3 regions of the Mesorhizobium sp. M2A.F.Ca.ET.043.05.1.1 genome follow, and region 2 is predicted to be linked to each of the others. Evidence: predicted binding sites of a transcription regulator. Region 2 holds the regulator's gene; each other region holds the start of a gene.
What was found. The regulator LexA, encoded in region 2, represses DNA repair genes until DNA is damaged. The targets are predictions, from matches to a motif close to TGTTCNNNNTGTGTTCNG.

Region 1 (4,595 bases), 1.0 Mb from region 2:
GGCTTCGAGTTCGAAGGCCGCTTCCATGCGGTCGAGCCGAACGTCCCGGGAGAGGCCTTTCCGATCCATGGCGACGGTTTCCAGAAGCCGTGGCGGCTTGTGCGCCAGACTGACACCGAGGCGGAGCTGCTACTCGACGACGGGGCGATCGGGCCATACCGCTACGCGGCTACCGTCACTTACACCCTGCGTGACGGCGCGCTGAAGGCGAGCCTCGCTGTCGAGAACCGCGCCGGCATGCGCCTGCCTTACGGCCTCGGTTTCCATCCCTGGTTCCCACGCGGCGACACGACCCTGCTGAAGGCGAAGGCGAAATGTGTCTGGCTGGAGGGCGAGCGCCATCTGCCTGTCGGCGTCGTGCCGGTGAGCGAGCATCCGGGCTGGGATTTCGATCGCCCTATCCCGCTGCCGCTGGAGTGGGTCAACAACGCCTTCGACGGATGGGATCGGCGCGCCTCGATCGTGCAGCTCGAGGACGGGATCAAGGTCACGCTGAGCGCCTCGCCGGAGCTTGGCGTCTACATCCTCTATTCGCCGTCGCCCGATGCCGGCTTCTTCTGCTTCGAGCCGGTCTCGCACGCGGTCGATGCGCATCATGGCGAGGGGCTGACGGTGCTCGACGATGGGCAAACGATGAGCGCGACGATGCGGCTGGACTGGGCAGTGTTGGAGACGGATTGAGAACCTCTACAGCTCCTTCTCGGCCAATTCCCTGAATCCATCCGGCACCGAGCGCGGGCCTTCCAGCGCCACCGTGCCGTAGCCGACGGCTTCCTTGCCGAAGCGCTGGCGGATCTTGTCGATGGCGCGGTCGGCGCCGACGCGGGCGAGGCCCTTGCGGCTGCCGGGCTTGCGCTTCTCATCCGTCAGGCCGAGCGGCAGTTCGAGCTGCAGTTCGGCATGCTCCTCCAGATGCGAGACGGAAATGGCGAGCAGCGAGATCTCCCGCTCGCCCGGATGGGCGGCCAGCACGCCGCGCACCAGCTCCTCGGCGATCTCGGCCAGCATCACTGTCGCCTGGATCGGCTGCTCCAGCGTCACCGAGCGGGTGACGGCACGCAGATCGGCGAAGCGCACCCGCACCGTCACCGTGCGGCCGGGCCGGTCCTTGGCGCGCAGGCGGCTCGCCACGCGGTCGGCCAGATGCAGAAGCGTCGGCACGAAGACGCGCGGCACCGCCGGCTTCCTGCCGAGCGCCGATTGCGCGCCGGCCGAATGCGCGCGGCGATGCGTCTCGAGCATGCGCGGGTCGCGGTTCCAGGCGAGCGCGGCGAGCTTCTGGCCGGCGGCGTGACCGATCAGCCGCTCCAACGCGCCGCTATGGGTGCGCGCCAGCTGGCCGATGGTCTCGACGCCGATCTCGGCCAGCCTCGCCTTGGTCGCCGGGCCGACGCCCCACATCAGCGTGACGGGCAGGTCGTGCAAGAAGGCGAGCTCGGTGCCGGGCTCGACCACCACCAGCCCGTCGGGCTTGGCCACCTGCGAGGCGATCTTGGCGAGGTGCTTTGTCCGCGCCACGCCGATCGAGATCGGCAGGCCGAGCTCGGCCTTCACGCGCTCGCGGATTTTCCGCGCGATCTCCTGCGGCGGCCCGAACAGATGCGTGCAGCCGGCGACGTCGGCGAAGGCTTCGTCGATGGAGATGCGCTCGACCACCGGCGTGAAATCGTCGATCACCTTGATCGCGGCGTCGCCGAGGCGCTGGTACTCGGAAAAACGACCGCCGACGAAGATGAGCTGCGGGCAGAGCTCGCGCGCCTTGCGGCCAGGCATGCCGCCGCGCACGCCGAACACCTTCGCTTCATAGGAAGCCGCCAGCACCACGCCGCCGCCGACGGCGATCGGCTTGCCGCGCAATGATGGGTCGAGCAATTGCTCGACCGAGGCGTAGAAGGCGTCGAGGTCGGCATGGAGAATGGTGGCGGCCGCGGCGTTATTCGTGGCGGCCATCGCGCGCTCCCATGGCCATTTGTGTGGCATTGCAGCATTAGCTGCGTCTTTTGTAAGGGGAATTAGTAGAACATAAAGAGAACAAAAGAAGCTCGCTGTCAAGCCGCCACGCTTGAGCGTGCAAGTTTCCACAACCTGAAGCCACAGCCGCGGGTAGAGGTCAGCTTGCACGATCACCCGTGAAGGAGATCGTGCGAACTTCACAGGAGGCGGTCCGCGCGCCCGCCAAGACGCGTGTCGAGATCGTGCGGCTGCCGGGCTACACGTGGTTTCCCTCCCATGTGAAGCGGCGCCTGACGTTGCGATCATCTGCGACCGCAACCGGATTCATACACCTTATTATGAGGGTCTGCTAATATATTGAGCGCTCCCGGCGCTCGAAGAATTTGAAAGATTTTTTTGGCGCCTTATCGGAAGTTAATGCGGAACCTTGTCGCCGCTGCTTTCCTGTTCTCGCGCTGGCACGGCGGTGGTTGAGGGACCCATCCGTTTTCGCCCGACAGGGAGAATTCGATGCGACCTCGGCAACAATCAAGGCGATATCATCGCGGCCTCGTGCATTCCCCCATCAGCATCATGCCGAACCTGTTCCAGCGCTGGCCGAGCGCCGCGGCGGCGCGACATCCTCGGCGAGGGAAGAAGCGTTTGGGCGGGGATAATCGACAACCACCAGGAGGAAACCATGCTTGATCAAGCCGTCAAAGCCTATTCGCGTCCGCCGGTCATTGCTGCTCGCCGCGGGTCGCCGGCGCTTCGCCAATGCTGCGACAGCTACATCTGTCCGGTCTGCACGCAGGTCGTCGAACTGACGGATTATCGCCAGGTGCTTTGGCACCAGCAGCCCGGCCATCAGCCGATGGACCTCGAGGCCTGATTCTACCTTGAATTTGGAAGGAGCAGTTGGAACGGCCAGTCAAAAAGGTGGACCCGTCAGCAGGCCGTGTCTTCTCTCCCTCCGCCGATTTTGATGGCCGGGCAACGGCAGCCGAAAGCGATTGTTCCGGCCTTTGGGCGACGGTCCGAGGCCTTGTTCGGACTGAAGTCTCAGCCGCCGAACGCAGAGGCCCGAGGTGCCGATTTTCAAGAAACAACAGCGCCATCAATTCATTTGGTTAGCAAGCCGCCGGACAAGTCCCTTCATCGGCGGTCGACCACGGAGTGCCCATCATTCCTGCGATGTGATGGGCACTCCTTTCTCCTGAATCGCTCCTGGAGTTGCTGGCCGTGCAACCCGGCAACACGATCGCGAACCTGATTGCGGCACTGCTCCTGGCGCTGATGATCGGCGGCGTCTTCCTTCTCTTTGGCAGGCCGCTCTGGCCGCAACGCCACGCTCGGATGATAGTCCTTCTTCCAATCGACACCATGACAACCGGATCGGTGCGCAAGGCCTGTGTCGAGCCATGCCTGCCGGCCCGCTTCGACCTCAAGCTCGCGCCGGCAAGGCCGCCGGGATGAAGCCGGCCTGGGAACCAGTCTGCGCCACACGCCGTTGACAGGGCGAAGGGATGGCCGCAGCGGAGGCCGCCATGGATCATTTCGAACTCATCGATCTTCTGTGCGTCATCGACGCATGCGTGAGCGACCGTTCGGCCGGGCGCGTCGTGCCGATGTCGAGGGCCGTCGAGGAACTGCGCGTGCTGACCGGTGATTTCGTCTCGTCGGACGAGGATGCGACCACCGCCTTGACGCAGGTTGCGCTGGAGCGCGGCTGCGCGGTGCTTTTCGACGAGCAGCCGGGCGCCGACATCATCGCGTAATTCTGCGCGGCGGCCGGGCCGACGGTTCCCGGCAGGAACACCGGTCGTCGCGGCCCTTGCGGGCCGCTGCCGCTTTCCGCCTCACTTCGCCAAAGTGATCATCCGGCCCGCATACATCTCCCGGTTTCCCAGTTCGGCCGCGCAGTCCGACTTCACGGCGGAGTTTCCCGTCATCGCCACGGTGTCGCCCACCAGCCGCAGGCAGCTGCCCTGGCCGCTCATGTCCGAATTTCCGGCATAGGTGATGGCGGCGTCCGGCGCGTAGATGAAACCGCTCACCAGCGAGCCGGATCCGCCGTTCAGCGTCAGCGCCTGTGTGTTGCCGTGCGCCTGGTAGACGGTGATGCCGGCATAGGGGCCGCTGGTGGGCGGCGAGAGGTTCACCTGCTCGTTGGCATTGATGTAGAGCTGCGAGTTCTCCATCAGAAAGATCGTCACTCCCTGGCCGCTCAGGCTGCCGTTCCCGCCCGGCTTTATGACGACGTTGCGCATGATGTAGGTGCCCGGATTGAGGGTGATCTTTCCCGACAGGGTCTTGTCGCAATAGGTGCCCGGCGAGAGCGTTATTGTCTTGCCGTTGGGCACCGGCAGGCAGAGCGTATAGGCTGGCGGAACGACGTCGGCCAGCGGATCGAACGAGGCGTACTGGTTCTCATGCGGCGTGCCGCAGGAAAGCGTGGCGCTGGGCGGCGTCAACCCTTGCGTGGCGCCGACCGTCGAAACGCAGCCGGCGCTGACGACCGCCGAGCCGCCGCGGTTGACGGAGTCGGGGGCGTCCGAATTGGCCGCGATCACGCAGCCTGCCATCGCCACATTGGTCGAGCCCTGCAGGTTGACCGCGTTGTCGGCATGCTGATTGAGCGCCAGCACGCAGGCCTGCGCCCC
Region 2 (4,595 bases):
CGCAAACAGTTTGGCCGCGCTTCGCTTCCGGCGCTGCGCCGAAGCGTTGCGGTCGCTGCCAGCACTGAGCTCGACCGCGGCGTCGGCTTTCTGCTGGTGCCGGTGTTCCTGGCCGCCGGCGTCATCTATTACTTCTCGCTGAGCACCGAGCCCGATCTCTACAGGCCGCTTGCCGCCGTGGCTCTGATGGCTGTCTGCGCGGCGGTGTCGCGCTCCTGGCAGAAAGCGCACCTTGTCTTCATGGCATCGCTGTTCTGCGCGCTCGGCTTTCTCGCGGCCAAGGTGGAGACCTGGCGGATGGCGACGCCGATGCTGGGGTCCGAAATCCAGACCCGGCTGACCGGCCGCCTGGTCACCGCCGAAGCGATGGCCAATGGCCGTGTGCGGCTGACCATCGATCTGATATCCACCGAGCACCCGACGTTGCGCTACGCGCCGGACCGCGTTCGGCTGTCGGCGCGCAGGATCCCGCCCGGCATGACCGCCGGATCGATGCTGACCGGCTATGCCAAGCTGCTGCCGCCGACCGGTCCGGTCCGGCCGGACAGCTATGATTTTTCCTTCGACAGCTACTTTAGCGGCATTGGCGGCAGCGGCTTCTTCCTGGGCGACCCAAAGCTGTTAGCTCCGCCTTCGACGGCGACAACGGGGGCACCCTTCGGAGCGCGCATTGCGTCGGCCGTGGAAAACGCGCGCGAAGGGATCGCCGACCACATCCGGAGCAGCATCGGCGGGTCCGAGGGCGAGATCGCGGCGGCGCTGATTGTCGGCGTGCGCGCGGGCATTCCGGAAGCGATCAACGAGTCGATGCGACGGACCGGCATTTATCACATCATCTCGATCTCCGGCCTGCACATGGCACTGGTCGCCGGCACGATCATGTTCCTGCTGCGCGGCGCCTTCGCGCTGTTTCCCGATTTCTCGTCGCGCCAGCCGGTGAAGAAATACGCCGCGGCGATCGCGCTGGCCTCGATCGCCGCTTACCTCGTCATCTCCGGCATCGTGGTGGCGGCCGAGCGAAGCTTCATCATGCTTGCGGTGATGCTTGTCGCCGTGCTCTTCGACCGCGCGGCGTTGACGATGCGCAACCTGGCGATCTCCGCGATTGCCGTCATCCTTGTCTCGCCACATGAAGTGGTCGGCCCGAGCTTCCAGATGTCCTTCGCCGCCACCGCCGCCCTGGTCGGCGCCTATGCCGGCTTTGCCGATTATCGCGCCGGCAAAACGACCGCGCCGCCGGTGAAGCGTTCGTTTCTTGCGTTCCTGTCGCGGAAACTCGCGGTTGGCATGGGCGGCGCGGCCGTAACGTCGCTGATCGCCGGCAGCGCGACATTGCTGTTTGCGATCTGGCATTTTCAGCGCGTGTCGCCGCTCAGCCTGCTCGCCAATCTGGCGGTCATGCCGATCGTCTCGCTGATCGTCATGCCGTTCGCCGTGTTGAGCGCGCTCGCCATGCCGTTCGGCTTCGACGGTCCCTTCCTCTATGTGATGGGCAAGGGCCTGACAGCGATGATCGCCATTTCGGCATGGATTTCCGAGCGCTCGCCCCTCGATGCCGTGGGATTGATCTCGATCCAGTCGGTGCTGCTGGCGACAATCGCGCTCATCATCGCGACCATGGCCACCACCTGGCTGAGGCTCGCCGCTGTGCCCTTCGCGCTCGCCGCGCTGCTGGCGATCCCGCATGTGCGCACCCCGGACGTGCTGATCTCGGAGGACGCGCATCTCGTGGCGATGCCGATCGGCGGCGGCGAGCTTGCCGTCAACCGCGAACGCTCCAACGAGTTCACCACTGACAATTGGAAGCGGGCGCTGAAGGCCGAGGGCATCGTGCCGCCCGAGACATTCGCCAAGGACGCTCTCGATATCGCCGACCCGGTCGACCTGCCGCCCGGCTCGCCCTTCTACTGCACCGGCGACCTCTGCATTGGCCGGCATCCTTCCGGCGCGATCGTCGCGCTCGCCGAAAACCGCGACAGCGCACGGCCCGCCTGCGGCTTTGCCGACCTCATCGTCATCAACGATGCGACGGCCTACAATCCCTGTTGGGATCAGCGCGTGCTTGTCGTCACCAAGCGCCAACTGGCGCGTGACGGCAGTGCCGCCGTCTTCTTCGATCCACAATCGGCAACCGCGCGAGCAGCCATCCAATATGCCGTCGAGCAGCCTTACCGGCCCTGGCACGAGCAGCGGAAGTACGCGCGCGAGGCGAGGGGACTGCCGCCTTACGAAAAGCCTGAGAGGGCCAAGCCCTCGCAGCCGGATCAGTAGCGGCGGATCAGCCCGACGAGCTTGCCCTGCACCTTGACCCGGTCCGGCCCGAAGATGCGGGTTTCGTAGGCCGGGTTGGCGGCCTCCAGCGCGATCGAGGCGCCCTTGCGGCGGAAGCGCTTGAGCGTCGCTTCCTCATCGTCAACCAGTGCCACCACGATCTCGCCCGGACTTGCCGTGCTGGCGTTGCGGATGATGACCGTGTCGCCGTCGAAGATGCCAGCCTCGATCATCGAGTCGCCCTTGACCTCCAGCGCATAGTGCTCGCCGCCCATGATCATGTCTGGCGGGACCGAGATCGAATGCGTCTGGTGCTGGATGGCGTCGATCGGCACACCGGCGGCGATGCGGCCCATCACCGGAATGGACACCGCTGAAGCGGCGTCGTCATCATTGCTGGGTGTCGGCGTACGCGAGGGCGCTGCCGGCTTGACCTGGCGGCTTAGATTGCCCTGGCCGCCCTGGATGACGCTTGGCGAAAATTTCTTCGCGGCATTCAGGCCGGGAGCGATCGAGTCGGGCAGGCGCAAGACCTCCAGCGCACGCGCCCGGTTCGGTAGCCGGCGAATGAAACCGCGTTCTTCTAGCGCCGTGATCAGCCGATGGATGCCGGACTTCGAGGCGAGGTCGAGCGCTTCCTTCATCTCGTCGAAGGATGGCGGGATCCCGCTCTCCTTCAGGCGTTCATGGATGAACATCAGGAGTTCATGTTGTTTGCGCGTCAGCATTGGCGGCCCCCACGGGTTTCGAAACCAGAATCAGAAAAACAAACCCAGAACAAACACTATCTGTTCCAGTTGTGTTCCGCAACCGTTTAAAGTTTAATGAATTTCTTAAGGTGGGCGAAAGAATGTTGCATCGGACGGTGCCCGGCCGCCACCGGTTGGGCTGTGTCATTGATTCCGCTCGATTTTGCAATTCTCCTTATGCTGAATTGAGAGCCGACATCGTCGCGAAGGTGCTGAAGGGATCCAGTCAGCTGACGCAACCATGTGCCGTACCGTGAACGAAACGAACTCAAAATGCCAACCTGGGCTGCGATTCCGATCCTCAGCCTTTGCCGTCTATGGACCAGCTAACATAGGACAGAAGGTTCTTGCCGGGTTGCGGACGGTGATGGGACAACCGCCTTGGTCGCCGGAGGATGTAGCGGCCTGAGTCCGAAATGGAGGCGGTAGCACAATGAGGGGAATTCCCGATCTTGCCCAGGTCGAGGCGATGGATGCGGCGGACCCGCTGCGCCCCTTGCGCGATCGCTTCGTCCTGCCGGAAGGGGTGATATACCTTGATGGCAATTCACTGGGCGCCGCTTCGATCAATGTCTTCAACGAGATCGAGACGGCCGCGAAGCAGGAATGGGCGCAGGACCTCATCCGCGCCTGGAACACCGCCGGCTGGTTCGACATGCCTGTCAAGCTGGGCGACCGGCTCGGGCGTCTGATCGGCGCCGCGCCTGGCCAGACTGTGGTATGCGACACCACCTCGATCAACATCTACAAGGTCTTGCATGTGGCACTCGCAATGCGACCCGACCGCTCGGTGATCGTTGCCGAAGGCGACAGCTTTCCGACCGACCTCTACATGGCGGAGGGGGTGTCCTCGACGCGGCCCGGCACGGTGCTGCGGCTCGAAGGCGTCGATGCGCCGACGATCGAGGAACTGATCGACGACCGTGTCGCGATCATCCTGGTCAACCACGTCAATTACAAGTCCGGCCGGTTGCGCGATATGGCGGCCCTGACCCGCAAGGCCCATGACGCTGGCGCGTTGATCGTCTGGGACCTCTGCCACACGGCCGGCGCCCTGCCGGTGGATCTCGACGGCTCGAATGCCGATTTCGCCATCGGCTGCACCTACAAATATCTCAATGGCGGGCCCGGCGCGCCGGCCTTCATCTATGCCGCCACCCGCCATCATCCCGACATCAGCCAGCCGCTCAGCGGCTGGTGGGGCCATGCCCGGCCCTTCGCGTTCGAGCAGGGTTATGCCGCCGGCTCAGGCATCCGGCGATTCCTGTGCGGAACGCAGCCGGTGCTGTCGATGCGGGCGCTGAAAGGTTCGCTGGATCTCTGGGACGAAGTCGACATGACGGCCGTGCGCGAGAAGAGCGTCGCGATGACGGATCTGTTCATCCGGCTTGTCGAAGCCAGATGCGGCGCTTTCGGTCTCGAGCTGGAAAGCCCGCGCAACGGGGCCGAGCGCGGCAGCCAGGTGTCGTTCGCCCATCCGCATGGTTACCAGGTGATGCGCGCCTTGATCGAGCGTGGCGTGATCGGCGATTTCCGCGCACCGTCGACCGTCCGTTTCGGCTTCACGCCGCTCTA
Region 3 (4,595 bases), 790 kb from region 2:
TCCGACGTCGGCAGGTAGACGCGCTGCGCGCAGGGCTGGCCGGCGGCGATCTTGGCATCGGCATAATAGGACACGCCGCGGCAGGTCTGGTGCTGGCGGTTGTTGTCGAGCTTGATCTTGGGATCGTAGCGCCACTTTTCCTTGCCGCTCGCGGCATCGATGGCGATGGCGAAGTTGTGCGGCGTGCAGATGAAGAGCGCGTCGCCGATCTTCAGCGGCGTCACCTGATAGGTCGTTTCGCCGATATCGTCGGGGCCTTTCACATCGCCGGTGCGGTAGGTCCAGGCTGGCTGCAACTTGGCGACATTGTCGGGCGTGATCTGGTCGAGCGGCGAATAGCGCTGTCCGAACGGCGTGCGGCCATAGAAGTGCCACTCGCCGGCCGGCATGTCGCCGCCGAGATTGGCCGCCGCCGCCACCTTTTCGGTGCCGAGCGTGCCGGCGATGTCGTGCGGATCGGCGGTCATCGAATAACCGGCGACCGCCAGCGAGGCGAGCACGGCCAGGATCAGTGGCGCGCGTCCGTCGGGGCCGCGCAAGCCGCGCCTTGCCCATGGCGTCAGAAGCCACAGGGCGATGAGCACGATGACGCCGCCGCGCGGACCGAGCTGCCACCAGTCGAAGCCGATTTCCCACACCGCCCAGCACAAAGTGGCGAGCACGAACAGCGCGTAGAGCCAGAGCGAGGTCGACCTGCGCCTGAACAGCAGCCAGGCCGTGATCAGGAAGACGAGGCCGGCGATCAGGTAGTACCAACTACCACCCAGCGCGACGAGCCAGATGCCGCCGCCGCCGAGAATGAGACCGATGAGGAAGAGGACGAGGGAGGTGATGGTGACAGCCAAGACGGTGCTCCTTCGACTGTTGCGCGCATCAAGCAATTCCAGGAAAAGCGTGAAGCGTCTTTCCGTCCGGAACTGCGTCAAACAAGATAGAGCAGCTTGCGGGGTGCGACAGGCCCCGCCCTGCCGGCAGCTTTCCCCTCACCCGCTCCGGCTGTCAAGTTGATCCGGGACACGCGAAACTAGAACAAAACGTAGACAGTTCTGGTCTTTCGCTCCCGAATCACTACATTCGGGGGCGATGTCGGGCTTTTCCGAAGACATGCCTTTTTTCGATGAACCGAATGCGCGGCCGGCTGCGGCCCCGTCCGGCATAGCCGCGCGCGCCATGGCGGCGCGCAGCGGCCAGAACAGCGCGCCCGATTATCTGAAGGGCCTGAACCCGGAGCAGCGGCTCGCCGTCGAGACGACCGAAGGCCCGGTCCTGGTGCTTGCCGGCGCCGGCACCGGCAAGACGCGCGTGCTCACCACCCGCATCGCCCACATTCTTGCCACCGGCAGGGCCTTCCCGTCGCAGATCCTGGCCGTCACCTTCACCAACAAGGCCGCGCGCGAGATGAAGCAGCGCATCGGCCACCTGATCGGCGAAGGCAATGTCGAGGGCATGCCCTGGCTCGGCACCTTCCACTCGATCGGCGTGAAGCTGTTGCGGCGCCATGCCGAGCTTGCCGGGCTGAAATCCGATTTCACCATCCTCGACACCGACGACGTGGTGCGGCTGATCAAGCAGTTGATCCAGGCCGAAGGGCTGGACGACAAGCGCTGGCCTGCCAAGACCTTCGCCCAGATGCTCGACAACTGGAAGAACAAGGGCCTCGGCCCCGACGAGATTGCGGAAGGCGATGCGCGCAGCTTCGGCAACGGCAAGGGCCGCCAACTCTACAAGGCCTATCAGGAACGCCTGCAGACGCTGAACTCCTGCGACTTCGGCGACCTGCTCTATCACCCGATCCGCATCTTCCGCGCCTATCCGGACGTGCTGAAGGACTATCACCGCAAGTTCAAATACATACTGGTCGACGAGTACCAGGACACCAACACCGCGCAATACATGTGGCTGCGCCTGCTGGCGCAGCGGCCCAATGCCGGGCGCTCTGCGAGTTCCGACTCGGCCGAAGGCCGCAAGCCCGACCGGGCGTCCGAGCCGTTGCGAGGCCCCCGCGGAGGGCCCGCGCCGGCAGGCGCGGAACAGCCCGTGAGCGTGAATATTTGCTGCGTTGGCGACGACGACCAGTCGATCTATGGCTGGCGCGGCGCCGAGGTCGACAACATCCTGCGCTTCGACAAGGATTTCCCGGGCGCCACCATCATCCGGCTGGAGCGCAACTATCGCTCCACCGCGCATATCCTCGGTGCTGCCTCCCACCTCATCGCCCACAATGAGGGCCGCTTAGGCAAGACGCTGTTCACCGACCGCGACGACCCCGAGGACGACAAGGTGCATGTCCATGCCGCCTGGGATTCGGAGGAAGAGGCCAGGGCCATCGGCGACGCCATCGAGGCCTATCAGCGGCAGAAGCACAATCTGAATGACATGGCGATTCTTGTGCGTGCGTCCTTCCAGATGCGCGCCTTCGAAGACCGCTTCATCACGCTGGGCTTGAATTACCGCGTCATCGGAGGCCCGCGTTTCTACGAGCGCCTGGAAATCCGCGACGCGCTGGCCTTCTTCCGCGTCGTCGCCAACAGCGGCGACGACCTCGCCTTCGAGCGCATCGTCAACGTGCCAAAGAGGGGGCTCGGCGAAGCCACCATCCGCCAGATCCACGACACCGCGCGCGCCATGCGCGTGCCGATGCTGGAGGCGGCCGCGACGCTTGCCGAAAGCGACGAGCTGAAGCCGAAGCCGCGCGCCGCGCTCCGCGAGGTCGCCGCCAATTTCGAGCGCTGGCAGAAAGCGCTGGAAACGAAGCCGCACACCGAGCTCGCCGAGACCATTTTGGAAGAGAGCGGCTACACCGACATGTGGAAGAACGACCGTTCCGCGGACGCGCCGGGGCGGTTGGAAAACCTCAAGGAGCTGATCCGCTCGATGGAGGAGTATGAATCGCTCCGCTCCTTCCTCGAGCATGTCGCGCTGGTCATGGACGCCGAGCAGAATGCCGAGCAGGATGCCGTCTCGATCATGACGCTGCATTCGGCCAAGGGCCTCGAATTCGAAACCGTTTTCCTGCCCGGCTGGGAGGAGGGCCTCTTCCCCCACCAGCGCGCGCTGGACGAAGGCGGTCGCTCCGGCCTGGAGGAGGAACGCCGGCTTGCCTATGTCGGCCTGACGCGGGCGAAGAAGAACCTGCACATCTGGTTCGTCTCCAACCGTCAGATCCACGGGCTGTGGCAATCGACCATCCCGTCGCGCTTCGTCGACGAGCTGCCGGAAACCCATATCGACATCGCCGAAGGCGGCAATAGCTACGGCGGCTACGGCAATCCCTATGGCGGCGGCGCTTTTGCATCGGGACGCGGTGGCGGCCGGCAGAATCCTTACGGCGCCTCGCGCTTCGACAATGTCGGGGCGAAAGACCAGGGCAGCTTCTCCAACACCTATGCCACGCCCGGCTGGCAGCGCGCCCAGGCCAACCGCACCGAAGCGACCGACCGCAACTGGGGCACCCGCTCCGGCCATCAGGTCGAGCGCATCGGCTATGGCGAGACGGATAGCGGCTACGGCGCCGGCCGGACTAGTGTGAAGGGCCGTACTATCGAGGGCGAGCTGGTCGCCAAATCCGTCGCCGACACGCCATCCGCCTTCAATGTCGGCGACCGGGTATTTCACCAGAAATTCGGCAACGGCAACATCGCGGCGATCGAAGGCAACAAGCTCACCATCGACTTCGACAAGGCGGGGCAAAAGCGCGTGCTGGACGGGTTTGTCGCGCCGGTGTAATCGGCCTCCTCACCTGTACCTCGCCTGATTCCATTTATGGCCGAGCAGCGACAGGATGATGATCAGCCCGTTGAAGAACTGCACATAGAAGCCGCTGAGGCCCGCCGCCACCACGCCTGTCTGGATGAACGACACCGTGACCGCGCCGATCGCTCCGCCGACGACCGTGCCGATGCCGCCCCAGGTCGGCGTGCCGCCGACGAACACCGAGGCCAGCACGGGCAAGAGATAGCCGTCGCCCGCCGTTGGCCACCAGGTGAAGTTGATCATCACCGAGAAGGTGCCGGCGATCGCGGCGCCTATGCCGGTGAAGACGAACACCTTCACCCGCACGAGCTTGACGTCGATGCCCATCTGCTTGGCGCTATCCGGGTTGTCGCCGACCACCTTGACCTGCGCGCCGAAGCGGTGCCGGTTGAAGAGCAGCGCCGAGAACACGACGAAGGCGATGGCCCAGAAGATCTGCACCGGGATGCCCCATATCTGGCTGGAGAAGATCTTGTAGGCCGCGCTGTCGGCCAGATTGGTCAGCGCGGTCGACTTGCCCTCGTTGATGATCTGGATCAGGCCGCGCAGCAGGAAGTTCATGCCGAGCGTGGCGATCAGCGACGACAGCCCGCCATAGACGACCAGCGAGCCGACGAGGAAGCCGAGCAGCGTGCCGGTGACCAGAGCCGCGGCAATGCCGAGGAATGGATCGTAGCCGGCCTGCACCACCAGCGCGAAGACCCAGGAGGCGAAGCCCATCGTCGCCGGGAACGACAGGTCGATCTCGCCACAGGTGACGACGAAGACCAGCGGCACGACCACGAACAGCGCGACCGGCAGCGTCGTCAGCACCGAGCTGTAGAGATACCAGGTGGTGAAGA

Region 1: the regulator LexA is predicted to act here: its motif matches at 2,017-2,034, upstream of dinB (DNA polymerase IV).
Region 3: the regulator LexA is predicted to act here: its motif matches at 1,026-1,043, upstream of EJ069_RS03645 (UvrD-helicase domain-containing protein).

Annotation. Positions count from the first base shown of each region.
Region 1 covers NZ_CP034446.1:2,559,452-2,564,046, reverse strand. Annotated here, with positions in the region: gene EJ069_RS12605 (aldose 1-epimerase) at 1-681, shown strand, start outside; gene dinB (DNA polymerase IV) at 688-1,950, opposite strand; gene EJ069_RS12595 (hypothetical protein) at 2,633-2,824, shown strand; gene EJ069_RS12590 (polymerase) at 3,175-3,408, shown strand; gene EJ069_RS12585 (hypothetical protein) at 3,480-3,710, shown strand; gene EJ069_RS12580 (pilus assembly protein TadG-related protein) at 3,792-4,595, opposite strand, start outside.
Region 2 covers NZ_CP034446.1:1,563,381-1,567,975, forward strand. Annotated here, with positions in the region: gene EJ069_RS07475 (ComEC/Rec2 family competence protein) at 1-2,271, shown strand, start outside; gene lexA (transcriptional repressor LexA) at 2,265-2,999, opposite strand; gene kynU (kynureninase) at 3,454-4,595, shown strand, end outside.
Region 3 covers NZ_CP034446.1:773,107-777,701, reverse strand. Annotated here, with positions in the region: gene EJ069_RS03650 (glucose/quinate/shikimate family membrane-bound PQQ-dependent dehydrogenase) at 1-845, opposite strand, end outside; gene EJ069_RS03645 (UvrD-helicase domain-containing protein) at 1,084-3,726, shown strand; gene EJ069_RS03640 (ABC transporter permease) at 3,736-4,595, opposite strand, start outside.